One region of the Aerococcus sp. UMB1112A genome, then DNA from elsewhere that is predicted to be linked to it. Evidence: predicted binding sites of a transcription regulator. Region 1 holds the regulator's gene; each other region holds the start of a gene.
The links. Region 1 encodes CtsR, which represses protease genes until heat stress. Its sites were predicted from a motif close to TTGGTCAAAAAAGGTCAAANA; they were not measured.
Positions count from the first base shown of each region.

Region 1 (4,262 bases):
TTGGGATAGGATGAGGTCGCTGAGTGGGTCTTCGATTTGGCTTTGGAGTTCCCGACGCACGGGACGGGCTCCGTATTCTGGACTAAAGCCTTTTTCAGCGAGGACTTTGATGGCGCCGTGGGTGAGACGGAGGTCAATACCTTGTTGGGCCAATTGTTCGGCCATGGCATCTGTAAATTTGCTGACGATTTCGCCCACTTGTTCTTGGTTCAGGGAGTGGAAGACGATAATTTCATCCACCCGGTTGAGGAATTCGGGACGGAATTGTTGCTTCAATTCTTCCCGGATACGTTGGCTCATCCGGTCATAGTCATGGCTGACGGACTCCTGACCAAAACCGACTGTCTTCTCATCACGCAGGGCGGTTGCTCCGAGGTTTGAGGTCATGATAATGATGGTATTGCGGAAATCCACCATCCGGCCTTTGCTATCGGTGATGTAGCCATCATCGAGGATTTGCAAGAGTAGGTCGAAAATATCGGGATGGGCCTTCTCCACTTCATCAAAGAGCACGACTGAATAAGGGTGTTGGCGTACTTTTTCGGTCAATTGACCCCCTTCGTCATAGCCCACATAGCCTGGGGCAGAACCAATCATCCGGCTGGTTGAGTATTTTTCCATAAATTCGGACATATCGACCCGGATCAAGTGGCGTTCGGAACCGAAGAGCTCTTCGCTTAGGCTCTTGGCTAATTCGGTCTTCCCGACCCCGGTTGGGCCTAGGAACATAAAGGAACCGATAGGCCGGTTGGGGTCTTTAATCCCGGAATGGGCCCGGCGTACAGCACGAGCCACCGCATTGGTCGCCTCATCCTGGCCTTTGACCCGGCGGTGGAGGCGTTCCTCCAAGGCTAAGAGCTTCTGATTTTCCGTTTCGGTGAGCTGGCTAATAGGGATGCCGGTCCATTGGGCAATGATTGCGGCAATCTCCTCTTCGCCGATCGATAAGTTATAGTTTTGCTTTTTCTTCTTACGCTTGGTCTCTAACTTATTGAGGGCTTCTTCCAGCTCTTTTTGCTTGGCATGGAGCTTGGCAGCCTCTTGGAAGTTCTGCTCAGCCACACACCTTAGCTTGGCTTCTTCGAGTTGCCGGTAGTCGCGAACCAAGTCCTGACTCTTGCCAGCTTGGTCCGTTTTCCCTTGGGCATCCAGGCGTTTGGTTGCTGCGGCTTCATCCATCACGTCGATAGCTTTGTCTGGCAGGAAGCGGTCGGAAATATAACGCGCACTCAAATTGGCTGCCGCATCAATGGCTTCATCGGTAATTGTCACTTGGTGGAAGTCCGCATAGGCTTGGCGGATGCCGGCCAGGATGGACCGGGTTTCTTCAATTGTCGGTTCATCAACTTGGACTTTGGCAAAGCGTCGTTCTAGAGCAGCATCTTTTTCAATATACTTCTGATATTCATTAAGGGTGGTTGCCCCAATCACTTGAACTTCACCGCGGGCTAGAGCGGGTTTAAGGATATTGGAAGCATCCATTGTTCCTTCTGCCCCGCCAGCTCCGATAAGGGTATGCAATTCGTCGATGAAAAGAATGACCTGTCCATCTTGGATGACTTCCTCAATCAGATGTTTCATCCGGTCTTCGAATTCACCCCGGTACTTAGTTCCCGCAATCAAAGAGCCCATGTCGAGCATCATCAAGCGCTTGTTCTCTAAGCTTTCGGGGACTTGTCCACTGACAATGGCCTGGGCTAGGCCTTCCGCAATAGCGGTCTTACCTACACCAGGTTCGCCCACGAGGACAGGGTTATTCTTAGTCCGGCGGCTGAGGATCTGGAGGATGCGTCGAGCTTCTTTTTCCCGACCGATGATGGGGTCAAGTTGGCCATTGTGGGCCCGTTTGGTTAAATCCTTGCTGACTGCATCCAAGGTTGGGGTCTTACTCTTGTGAGGATCAACTTTCCCTTGTTTCTTGCGTCCCCCCCTATCTAAAGGCAGGCCGAGCATCTGGTAGATGTCGCGGCGGATAATATCTGGATCCGCCCCTAAATTCCGTAAAATACGGGTAGCTAGGACTTCTTCTTGCATGAGAGCCAAGAGGATATGTTCGGTCCCTACTAAGGAAGCCCGATTCTTCTTAGCTTCTTCCGTACTGAGGTAGAGCACTTTGTTGGCACGGGGGGAATAGACAGGCTCGCCTAATTCATTATAAGGATCTTGGCCTGAACCATAGCCCACTACGAACTCGACCTCTTCCTTAAGGGTTTCATAGTCATCAATATGAGGGCTCAGGACCGCATGGGCGATGCCATCAGGTTCGGCTAGAAGACCCATCAAGAGGTGCTCTGTCCCAATGGCATGGTGGCGGAAATCCTTCGCCGCATCTAAGGCATAGGCTAAGGCTTTCTGGGCTTTTTCCGTATAGATTTCTTTCATGGTCTAAACTCCAATCTTCGCGCAGTTTAATGATCGTATTTCAACTTACGAAGCACATTCGTTAAGATCAAGGCGCGTAAGGAATCGGCTTGGTTCACATGGGCCATGACGTCCTTGTCTAAGCTCGCATAGATCAAGCGCGCTTCCAACTTCGTAAGCAAGTCATTCTTGTGTAAATTACTAATAATTGCTTGGGCGTCCTTATCTGATAATTCGTCGCCAATCAGCTGAATCATCGAATCAATATAGTCCGCCTCATCAACTACCGTCATCTTAACGATACGAATATAACCACCGCCCCCACGTTTACTCTCCACATGATAACCATTCTGAGGAGTAAAGCGGGTATTAATGACATAGTTAATTTGTGAGGGAACACACTCGAAGCGCTCAGCGATTTCACTCCGCCGAATTTCAACATTCGACGACTCCTGTAAGACTTGTTTCAGGTAGGCTTCTATTATATCAGACATGTTTTTATTACGCATTTTTAATCACCTCTAGTCTGACTAAGTTTGACATTCAACTTTATCATACCGAATTTTCAGCCAAGCGTCAATATCTTTGTCTTTCAAAACTTGACCAAACCAAGCTTTTGCCCCGGTCTGATAGGCTTTAGACCAGCTAATTTTTAAAGCGCTTTCTCTTTACAATTTCATGAAATCGTGCCATTCTTAAGAAGAATTGTGTATAATAGAAAGCGTGCAATCTTATGCAAATTTTAAAGGAGGCAGTGGGATGACGAATGAGTCATATGTCGCAATTATCGGCGGCTTAAACATGGATATTGCAGGGATTTCTGGTCCCATGTACCGGGAGCGGGATTCCAACATTGGTCACATTTACCTGAGTCCAGGGGGGGTCGGCCGTAATATCGCGCACAATTTAGTGCAATTAGAGGTACCGACCTATCTCGTGACCGCATATGGTGATGATGATTTTGGTTTACTAGTTGAAAAATCATGTCGAGAATTAAATATTTCCCTCGATTATGCAGAGAAATTAGAGGACGAACACACCTCAACCTATCTCTATGTTACAGATAGCGACGGGGATATGATTACCGGTGTCAACGATATGGATATCGTTAAACGTATCACACCAGACTTCTTGGCCAACCGCCTGGACTTCTTAAACCAAGCCAAGATTTGTGTCATCGACGCCAATATCTCCCGGGAGACGATTGAGTGGATTGTTGACCATGTCGAGGCGCCCCTCTATGTAGAGCCTGTATCAGTAGCCAAGGCGGCACGTTTCGAAGCGGTCTTAGATCGGATCGACACCATTAAGCCTAACCAATATGAAGCAGAACTCTATACGGGTATCAAGATCCTTGACGAGAAAACAGCCCGTCAAGCTGCCGAAAAACTGATAGAGCTTGGCGTCAACAATGCCTTCATCTCCCTAGGTGCCAAGGGAATGGTCTGTGCCAACTCAGAAGAAACCCACTATGTCCCAGTGCTAGAATCCGACGTGATTAGCGCGAACGGCGCAGGTGACTGTGCTATGGCAACCATTGTCTGGGCCAACTACCACTACGGCCATGAACTGGACATTAAGGAAGTGACCCAACTCGCCCAAGCTGCAGCGAATTTAGCAACCAGCACCATGCACTCGGTCTACGAAGACCTGTCAATATCAGCTGTTGTTAAACGTGCCCAAGATTATAAACAATAGGAGGAATATACTGTGGGAATTATTCGGAATTTAATTGGGATCCTGGTCATTTTAGCACTGGCTGCCCTCTTATCCTATGATCGTTCAAAGATCACAAGTAAAATTAAAAATATCGCCATGATGTTTGTCGCTATGTTGGTCCTCACCTTCATCTGCCTCAGGACCTCAGCAGGGATCACTGCTCTGGAAGGCATTTCCAACTT
Region 1 covers NZ_JASPDS010000015.1:18,026-22,287, forward strand. Annotated here, with positions in the region: gene QP860_RS08240 (ATP-dependent Clp protease ATP-binding subunit) at 1-2,382, opposite strand, end outside; gene QP860_RS08245 (CtsR family transcriptional regulator) at 2,409-2,870, opposite strand; gene QP860_RS08250 (carbohydrate kinase family protein) at 3,121-4,059, shown strand; gene QP860_RS08255 (NupC/NupG family nucleoside CNT transporter) at 4,072-4,262, shown strand, end outside.

Region 2 (4,262 bases), on a different contig from region 1:
TCCAAGATAAGTATCCGGATGTCGAATTGAAGAGCTTGCTTTAAGAAAAAATTTAACAATCAAAAAGTGCAGTCCCGAATTTTCAGGACTGCACTTTTATCTTTTGAACTTATTCAGTTTCTCCGTCATCACTCGCACTATCAGTACCTGATTCCGAGTCAGACGCATTATTTTCCTCCAGGTCACTGACGGTAATCTTCTTGTCACCATCGAGGTCAAAGCTGATTTCCTTCAGGCCTGGGTGCTTGAGGTAGGCATCCGCGATTTGGTCTTCAATATGTTCTTGGAGAACACGGCGGAGGGGCCGAGCACCGAGTTTAGGATTATAACCCAGTTCCACGAGTTCATCCTTGGCCTCTGGACTCACTTGGACCTGAATGCCTTGACCTTTGAGCAGGTGATTCATTTCTTTGATCATGAGGTCAATAATGACAATGAGCTCTTCTTTAGTCAATGGTTCAAATTCGACAATGGCGTCGAAGCGGTTAAGGAATTCCGGCTTGAAGTAGTCGTCCAGCTTGTCGAGAACCGTCTTGGTCTTACCTTGCTGGCTGGCGGCGAAACCGACGCTGGATTCGACACCGGCTGATCCCGCATTAGAAGTCATAATGATGATGGTGTCTTTAAAGGAAACCACCCGACCTTGGGAATCAGTCAGTCGGCCGTCATCCATGATCTGCAAGAAAAGGTTGAGGACATCGGGGTGGGCCTTTTCAAGCTCGTCGAGAAGGATCAGGGAGTAAGGGCGGCGCCGGACTTGTTCGGTTAAGCGACCAGCTTCTTCGTAGCCCACATAGCCAGGTGGTGAACCAATCAGCTTGCTGACACTATGTTTCTCCATGTATTCACTCATATCAAAGCGTACCATGGCATCCTTGCTGCCGAAGAGTTCGCGGGCGAGTTGACGGGCAAGTTCTGTCTTACCCACACCAGTCGGTCCTACGAAGAGGAAGCTACCGATCGGACGCTCACCAGCAGTCAAGCCAACCCGGTTGCGTCGGATAGCCCGACTGACAGCTTCAATCGCTTCATCTTGGCCGATGACACGGGACTGTAAGTTTTCCTCTAAGTTGATGAGCTGGTTTTGTTCTTGCTCTTGGAGGTCAGAGACAGGGATGCCGGTTTTTTCTTCCACAATGGATTGAATGTCTTCGACTTCCACCCGGGGGCGTTTTTCAGGGACATCCACATGGTTGTCGCGCATTTCTTGGTATTTGGCTAATTGGTCCCGGTAGTAGGCCGCTTTTTCATAGTCTTCGGCTTCGGTTGCCATCTGCTTCAGGTCATTCAATTGCGTAATTTGCTTGTCGAGCGATTCCAAGTCCACAAAAGGAATGGTAAGATTCTTACGCGACCCAGATTCATCTAAGAGGTCGATGGCCTTGTCCGGGAGCTGACGGTCAGTGATGTAGCGGTCAGATAGGCGGACAGTGGCTTCAATGGCCCCTGGGCTGTAGATAACATTGTGGTACTTCTCATACTTATCCGTAATGCCCTGGATAATTTCAAGGGTTTCTTCCACGCTTGGTTCTTCCACATAAACGGGTTGGAGGCGACGGGCGAGGGCCCCATCTTTTTCGATTTGGCGGAATTCATTGAGGGTGGTAGCCCCAACTAATTGGAGCTCACCCCGAGCTAGGGCTGGCTTGAGGATATTGCCTGCGTCCATGGAGCCTTCAGCACTACCGGCACCGACAATTTCATGAATTTCATCAATGAAAAGGATAATGTCATCATTGGCACTGACTTCTTGGATTAATTGTTGCATTTTTTCCTCGAATTGCCCGCGCACGCCGGTTCCTTGGACCAAGGAGGCCACATCTAAGGAAATCACTTCCTTATTTTGAAGTTTTTCAGGAACTTCTTTCGCTACAATTTTTTGGGCGAGGCCTTCAACCACCGCCGTTTTCCCAACACCGGCTTCTCCGATTAGGACAGGATTGTTTTTGTTCCGACGGTTGAGGATTTCAATCACTCGGCGAATTTCATTGTCGCGTCCAATAATGGGATCGAAGTGGTTATTCTGAGCTAGGTCCGTCATATTCGTGCCATAAGTTGATAGCAGGCTCTGTTCATTATTTGAACTTTGCCCTTGACCAGCGGTGAAGTTAGCAAAAGGATTCTCTCCCTGTTTAGAAGAGGCTTGGAAGCCTGCCGGGTTCTGGCGGAGGCTTCTAAAAATACTATCAAGGTCATTCCAGGGGAGGTCTTGGTTTGGCTTATTTTGTTTATAGTTTTCTTGGGAGCCGCCATCATTGATGACTTCGCGATAACAATGTTGGCAGAGGTTGATGGCTTGGCGCTTGCCGTTAACATTGGCATACATATGGATCGCGGCTTGGCGCTTGCCACAGCGTTGACAAATCATAGGGTCACTCCTTTATCTTTACAAATACTTGGTCAAGTACCTAGTCAAAATATCTTGACCAATACTGACTATACCCATATTATACATTGACCTTTACTGACTTTCAAGTCTTAAGCCTTAAATTTATCCCGTTAAGTGTACAAATTATCTGAAAAAAATAAAGATGTGAATCTGCTAAAAAATTTAAGCAAAGACTTGCATAAAAAAACTGATAGCGGTATCATATGATTAAGTAATCTTTACCACAGGGCCTTGTTTCAAGTGCGCAAACGTGGTAAATTATTATTTAGGAGTATGTTCATCTCTCTTGAGTTTGAGTATTCTGCTACGAAGTGAAGTCAATAATATAGATTAAGGAGATATTTATTATGCAAAAAGAAACTTTCAATATTACTGCTGAAACTGGTATCCACGCACGTCCAGCTACTTTATTAGTTCAAACTGCTAGCAAGTTTGAATCTGAAATCAACTTGGAATATAAAGGTAAATCTGTTAACCTTAAATCCATCATGGGCGTTATGTCTTTAGGTGTTGGTAAAGGCGCAGATGTTGAAATTACTGCTGAAGGTAGCGACGAAGAAGAAGCTATCGCAGCCATTAAAGAAACGATGTCAAACGAAGGTTTGTCTGAATAATAAAAAACTTTCATTAACCGGTGCTCGCACCGGTTATTTTTTTGCTCCTTTATAAAAATTGAGAGTGTGACAAAAGTCATTTAGGCCTGGATTACTTCACGACCGATGTCAGGTCTGACTTTTGGAACAGTTTTTGAAAAAAAGCTCCTTTTTTTAAGAGGCTGGGGCTTTTGTCCCGAGCTCTTCGACTTCACAAACACTATCCATTCAATTATCAACTTTTATCGCAAGACCTTTTTTCTTAATTTCTAATAATTTAGGGATTTTTTCATGCATTGTTCGAGAAGTCTCTAGGAGACTATGCTAGAATAAAGTAAGACGCTAGAGGAATGGATAGCTCTGGCTAAGAAATTTAGAATAATTGTTCACAGAAGCAAGGATTTAGTGTACAATTTTAGCTAAGTTACTTTATATTTAATAGGGTAATTTGGGATATAGTGAAAGGAGTTTTCTTATGAAAACATCACAGTTAAAAGCGATTCTTAACCGTTTAGAAGCGATGACGGCAGATGATTCTGAGATTGAGGTAAGACGTTTCGAATTTGAAGGTCAGGAACGCTGCCAAGTTCGTTATGATCGTGAAACTGAGAGCTTTGAATTGCATGACCATACAATTAATGAAAGCTTCCAATTTGACGATATTGACTTAGTTGCCATTGAAATCTTTGAATTGTTGCAATAGAACGAAATCCGATTATCGGCAGTTAACTGCTGAAACGCTGGGTCGTGTTTGGCACGGCTCTTTTTTTGAAGCGGATAAGGAAGGGTGAAGAGCGGTAGTGAATGCATTGAACTTGGATAAGCTGGCAGATAGACTAGCTGAAGCAGATGAAATTGTGGACTTGAATTGGCCGGGAGCTCTGGAAGTTAAGCAAATTAGCTATGATTCCAGAGAGGTTGAGCCGGGCTGCTTGTTCTTTTGTAAGGGGGCACATTTTGATCCGAAATTTCTTGACCAGGCTAAGGCCAAGGGAGCGGTCGCTTATATAGCGGAAGATCATTATCCCCAAGTTGACCTTCCTTACTGCCAGGTGCACGATGTCCGGCGGGCGATGCCCTTAGTGGCTGACGCTTTCTATGGGGCTCCCTACCGGGCCTTTGACTTGATTGGGATTACGGGAACCAAGGGCAAGACGACGACCACAGCCTATCTCCATGCCATCCTCGATGCCTACCAGGAGGACCAGGGCAAGCCAGCAACAGCCTTCCTCTCCTCTAATCGTTTCGATGATGGGGTTGATCGGGGCGCTTCCCAGCTA
Region 2 covers NZ_JASPDS010000007.1:46,293-50,554, reverse strand. Annotated here, with positions in the region: gene QP860_RS05505 (peptide chain release factor 3) at 1-44, shown strand, start outside; gene QP860_RS05500 (ATP-dependent Clp protease ATP-binding subunit) at 110-2,368, opposite strand; gene QP860_RS05495 (phosphocarrier protein HPr) at 2,737-3,003, shown strand; gene QP860_RS05490 (YkuJ family protein) at 3,458-3,685, shown strand; gene QP860_RS05485 (Mur ligase family protein) at 3,783-4,262, shown strand, end outside.
Region 2: the regulator CtsR is predicted to act here: its motif matches at 2,452-2,472, upstream of QP860_RS05500 (ATP-dependent Clp protease ATP-binding subunit).

Region 3 (4,262 bases), on a different contig from region 1:
AAATCAAAAAGCCTCTTACCGGCAAGTAAGAGGCTGATATTTTTAGCATTTATTCTAAGCTTTTAACATAGGCGTCGACTGCGATGAGGGCATCCGCGATATCTTCTGGTGTGAAATCCCCGACCATTTCGTGGATGGTTTCGCCGTCTTGGAGGGCGAGTTCACCGACTTTAACTAGGTCTTCATAGGATGTTTGGTCAAGTTTGAGTTCGGCAAGTGTGGTCGGAAGACCGACTGCTTGGTAGAAGTGGATGAAGCGGTCGATGATGGCCTTGTCAGCTTGTTCAAGGAAGAGTTGGGTGAGGGTGCCATAGACGACTTTTTCACCGTGTTGCATGTGGTGGATGTCCCCGCTGAGGGCGGTAAAGCCATTATGGATAGCGTGAGCAGCTGCTAATCCGCAACTTTCAAAGCCTAAGCCACTGAGTAAAGTATTAGCTTCAATGACGGCTTCCACAGCTAGGGTAACGCGCTGTTCTTTAACAGCAGATAGGGCAAGCTCGCCGTATTCAAAGAGGGTTTCCTGGCATTTTTCGGCGATGGCCTGGCCCGCTAAGCTAGCTTTTCCGCCTGCCATGGTTTTACCTTGGGCTTTGATAACAGATAAACCTTCCACACAGGTCGCCATAGCATCGCCGATTCCGGCCGCAAAGAGGCGAGCGGGAGCTTGGACGACAACGCTGCTGTCTACTAAGACGAGGTCAGGGTTTTTGTCATAGAAGCGGTAGCCTTCAAAGACCCCCTCATCACTGTAGATAACTGAAAGAGCAGAAGTTGGCGCATCGCTAGAAGCTAGGGTAGGCACAACGATAACAGCAATTTTAGCATTATCGCCGATTGCCTTGGCTGAATCGATGGTTTTCCCTCCACCTAAGCCAATCACGGCGTCGCAGGCTTTTTCTGTGGCGATTTCTGAGACACGGTCAATTTCGTTGACTGAGGCTTCACCGTTGAAGGGCACATGCTCCACTTCTAAGCCTTGGTTATTGAGGAAGTTATGGAACGATTCCCCGACAATTTCCCAAACGGTGTCATCACAGAGCAGGAGAGGGCGTTTAGTTAAGGCTTTGATGTAGTCAATTCCTGTTTTCAAGGCACCTTTCCCTTGAACATAACGTGATGGGCTCGCAAATACTCGATTCATATGAACTCCTCCTTGACATATGTTAATTATTTCACATGTTTATTTTAACACTTTTCGTGGAAATGATGAAGGAAAAAGACTAGAGAATTTCATAATGGGACCAATAATAGATAAATATAAAGGAAATGGTTACCATACGCCTAGCATGCTATAATAATTAAAAATTAAAAGCGATGGGAAAAGGACGCTCAGCTTAATCACAGATAGGATGACCTGTTATCTCTGACCAAGGCTGAGCGTCTTTTTATAGTTTGATTAGGGGTAGTTTCTTACAATTATTTCCTAGTCGCAGCCATCCATCGCCAATCAATAGAAATGAGAGACATCATGTTTTTGATGATTGACAATTACGATTCCTTTGTTTACAATTTAGCCGCCTACTTTAGGGAATTGGACGCTGACTTGGAGATCTTATCTGCCGCTGACTTGGAAGAGAGGAGAGCTGAGCTTGATCTGACGGCTTATGAGGGCCTTATCATTTCCCCTGGTCCCAAACGTCCTGAAGATGCGACAGTTTCACCTGACCTCTTCCAGCTAGCCCAGGGCAAACTGCCTATCTTAGGGATTTGTCTCGGCCACCAGGTGATTGCCTATGCTAGCGGGGCCCAGGTTGTTCGCGCGCCTCGTCCCCAAGGGGTAAAAGATAATTTTGCTCGCAATTATTTTTTAAGTCGGAGACATGTTTAAAGACATAGGGAAATAGATTATGAATGATAAAGTTTCTATAGTGAATGATAATTCCAATGATGTTAGGTCCAATTCTATTCAGTTTTGACCGAAAGAAAATTTATAATTTCTGGTCTGATTATCCCCACAAGTTAACGGCAAAGGAGAAACAGCTATTTGATGATGAGTTCCCAGACTTGACGAAGATGAAATAGCTGAGCATTATCTACATAGGAAGCTGCCCAATTCTGATTACTTCAATAACTAATATTTTAGATTCATTTGAACAGGTTGAGGACTTAGATCTACTAGCTATTGAAAGTGATGTTCATAAGCTTATTAGAAAGCTAACAGAAAGCAATGATGGCTTATTTCTATTAGAAAAGTGGCAGTTGGATGAATTGCTTGGCGAACGGTCTAACGAAGCTTGGAAGCTACTAACTGACATGCCCCTTGAGAAAGATGATTTCAATATTTATGTAGCTTTAGATCATGATGAGAGGGACCATTATGACCGTTGTCATCTAGAAGGCAAAATAAAAAGCACCTAATTTACTAGGTGCCAACTTACTCATTTAGCAGTGGGGATAGATAGATTCAACAATTTTAGGCTTTAATTCGAAGGTTTAAAGCTCATTTATACGCCCAGAGGGAATCGAACCCCCATCTCAAGAACCGGAATCTTACGTGATATCCATTACACTATGGGCGCAAAAATTAACAACAAAATTATTATACAATTTTTCCTTGGAAAATGCAAATCTTTTTTAGGACTTTTTGCTTGACCATTGTTGACCAACCGTGTATGATAGAATTAAACAATGTATAGGGAGGTAGTTTTAATTTATGAATTTAATTCCTACAGTAATCGAACAATCTTCGCGTGGTGAACGTGCTTATGATATTTATTCTCGCCTATTAAAGGACCGTATTATTATGATGTCTGGGGGAGTAGATGACAATATGGCGAACTCAATTATCGCCCAATTGCTCTTCCTGGATGCCCAAGATCCTGAAAAGGATATCTACATCTATGTCAACTCACCAGGTGGTTCTGTCACAGCTGGCCTTGCCATCTATGATACCATGAACTTTGTGAATGCAGATGTGGTAACTATTGTGACTGGTCTTGCGGCTTCTATGGGTTCTGTGATTGCCATGGCTGGTGAGAAGGGCAAGCGTTATGCCTTACCTAACTCTGAAATCTTGATCCACCAACCTTTAGGCGGGGTCCAAGGACAAGCCACTGAGATTGAAATCACTGCCCGTCATATCTTGAAGACCAAGAAGAACTTGAACCGGATTATTTCCGAAGCAACTGGTCAAGACATTGAAGTGGTTGAAAAGGATACCGACCGTGATAATTGGATGTCTGCTGAAGAAGCCAAGGAATATGGGATCATCGACCATATTATGACCTCCAATTCAGAATTACAAAAATAGTCGCTTGAGTCAAGCTGTGCGAACTGAGATTTTCTTGCACAACTTAACAAGTGAGACTAGCTATAGACTGGAGTTTTTCCAGTCTTTTTTTTACAAATAATCATGCTCAAATCATCACAAATAGCACTCTCAGTCAAAAAACAAGCGCTTTTAAACAGACTTATCTAATGATTAAAAGCGCTTTCTCTAGTATAATAAGAATGTACGAGGCAGGTGGCAGAATGGATGAAGAAATTTATGCGGGCTATGACCTGCAGGGCGGCGATGAGTGGTTAGAATTCCACACCCACCGCCAGCTGGAGATCTACCAGTTTATTGCTGGTTGCTGCTATTTTCAGATTGGCAGCCAGTTTTATGAGCTGGAGCCAGGGGATATTTTACTGATTGATGGCATGCGCCTCCACAAGGCTTTTGTCAAAGATGAGGGGGAGGTCTACCGACGCCATGTGGTGCATTTCACCCGGGAGTCGATCCAGCCCCTCTTGGCCAGCTTAGACGCTAGCCAGCTCCTGGAGCTCTTCAAGGAGGGCCAGGGGAGTCTCTACCGGATGACCAAGTCTTCGGACAAGGAAATTGTGGCTGAGAAGATGCGAGCTCTGGCGGAACTCACCCAGCTGGATTCCTCCTATGCCTTCCATGAGCAGCAGGTCAAGCTACAGATTGTGGACCTCTTGATGACCTTGGACCGGATGGACCACCAGTCGATTGTGGAAGTGAGTGCCCGCCAAGAAGAGCCCTTGCTCAGGGTCCAGGAGATTGCCTACTATTTGACCCAGCACTACCAAGAGAAGTTAGACTTGGATAAAATTGCAAGCGGTGTCAACCTGAGTAAGTCCTATGTCTCTCACTTGTTCCGTGAGGTGACCGGGATGACGGTGATCAATTTCCTCATGAAGTACCGCCTCTTACAGGCTCGCTATCATCTGATGATGAGCGATGATTTATCCATCCAGGAGATTGCCTTGGCGAATGGTTTTGAGAGCAATGCCCATTTTTCGCGTTATTTTAA
Region 3 covers NZ_JASPDS010000001.1:108,082-112,343, reverse strand. Annotated here, with positions in the region: gene QP860_RS00560 (glycerol dehydrogenase) at 50-1,144, opposite strand; gene QP860_RS00555 (glutamine amidotransferase-related protein) at 1,472-1,831, shown strand; gene QP860_RS10595 (DUF7675 family protein) at 1,876-2,025, shown strand; tRNA gene QP860_RS00550 (tRNA-Arg) at 2,451-2,522, opposite strand; gene clpP (ATP-dependent Clp endopeptidase proteolytic subunit ClpP) at 2,657-3,253, shown strand; gene QP860_RS00540 (helix-turn-helix transcriptional regulator) at 3,475-4,262, shown strand, end outside.
Region 3: the regulator CtsR is predicted to act here: its motif matches at 2,589-2,609, upstream of clpP (ATP-dependent Clp endopeptidase proteolytic subunit ClpP).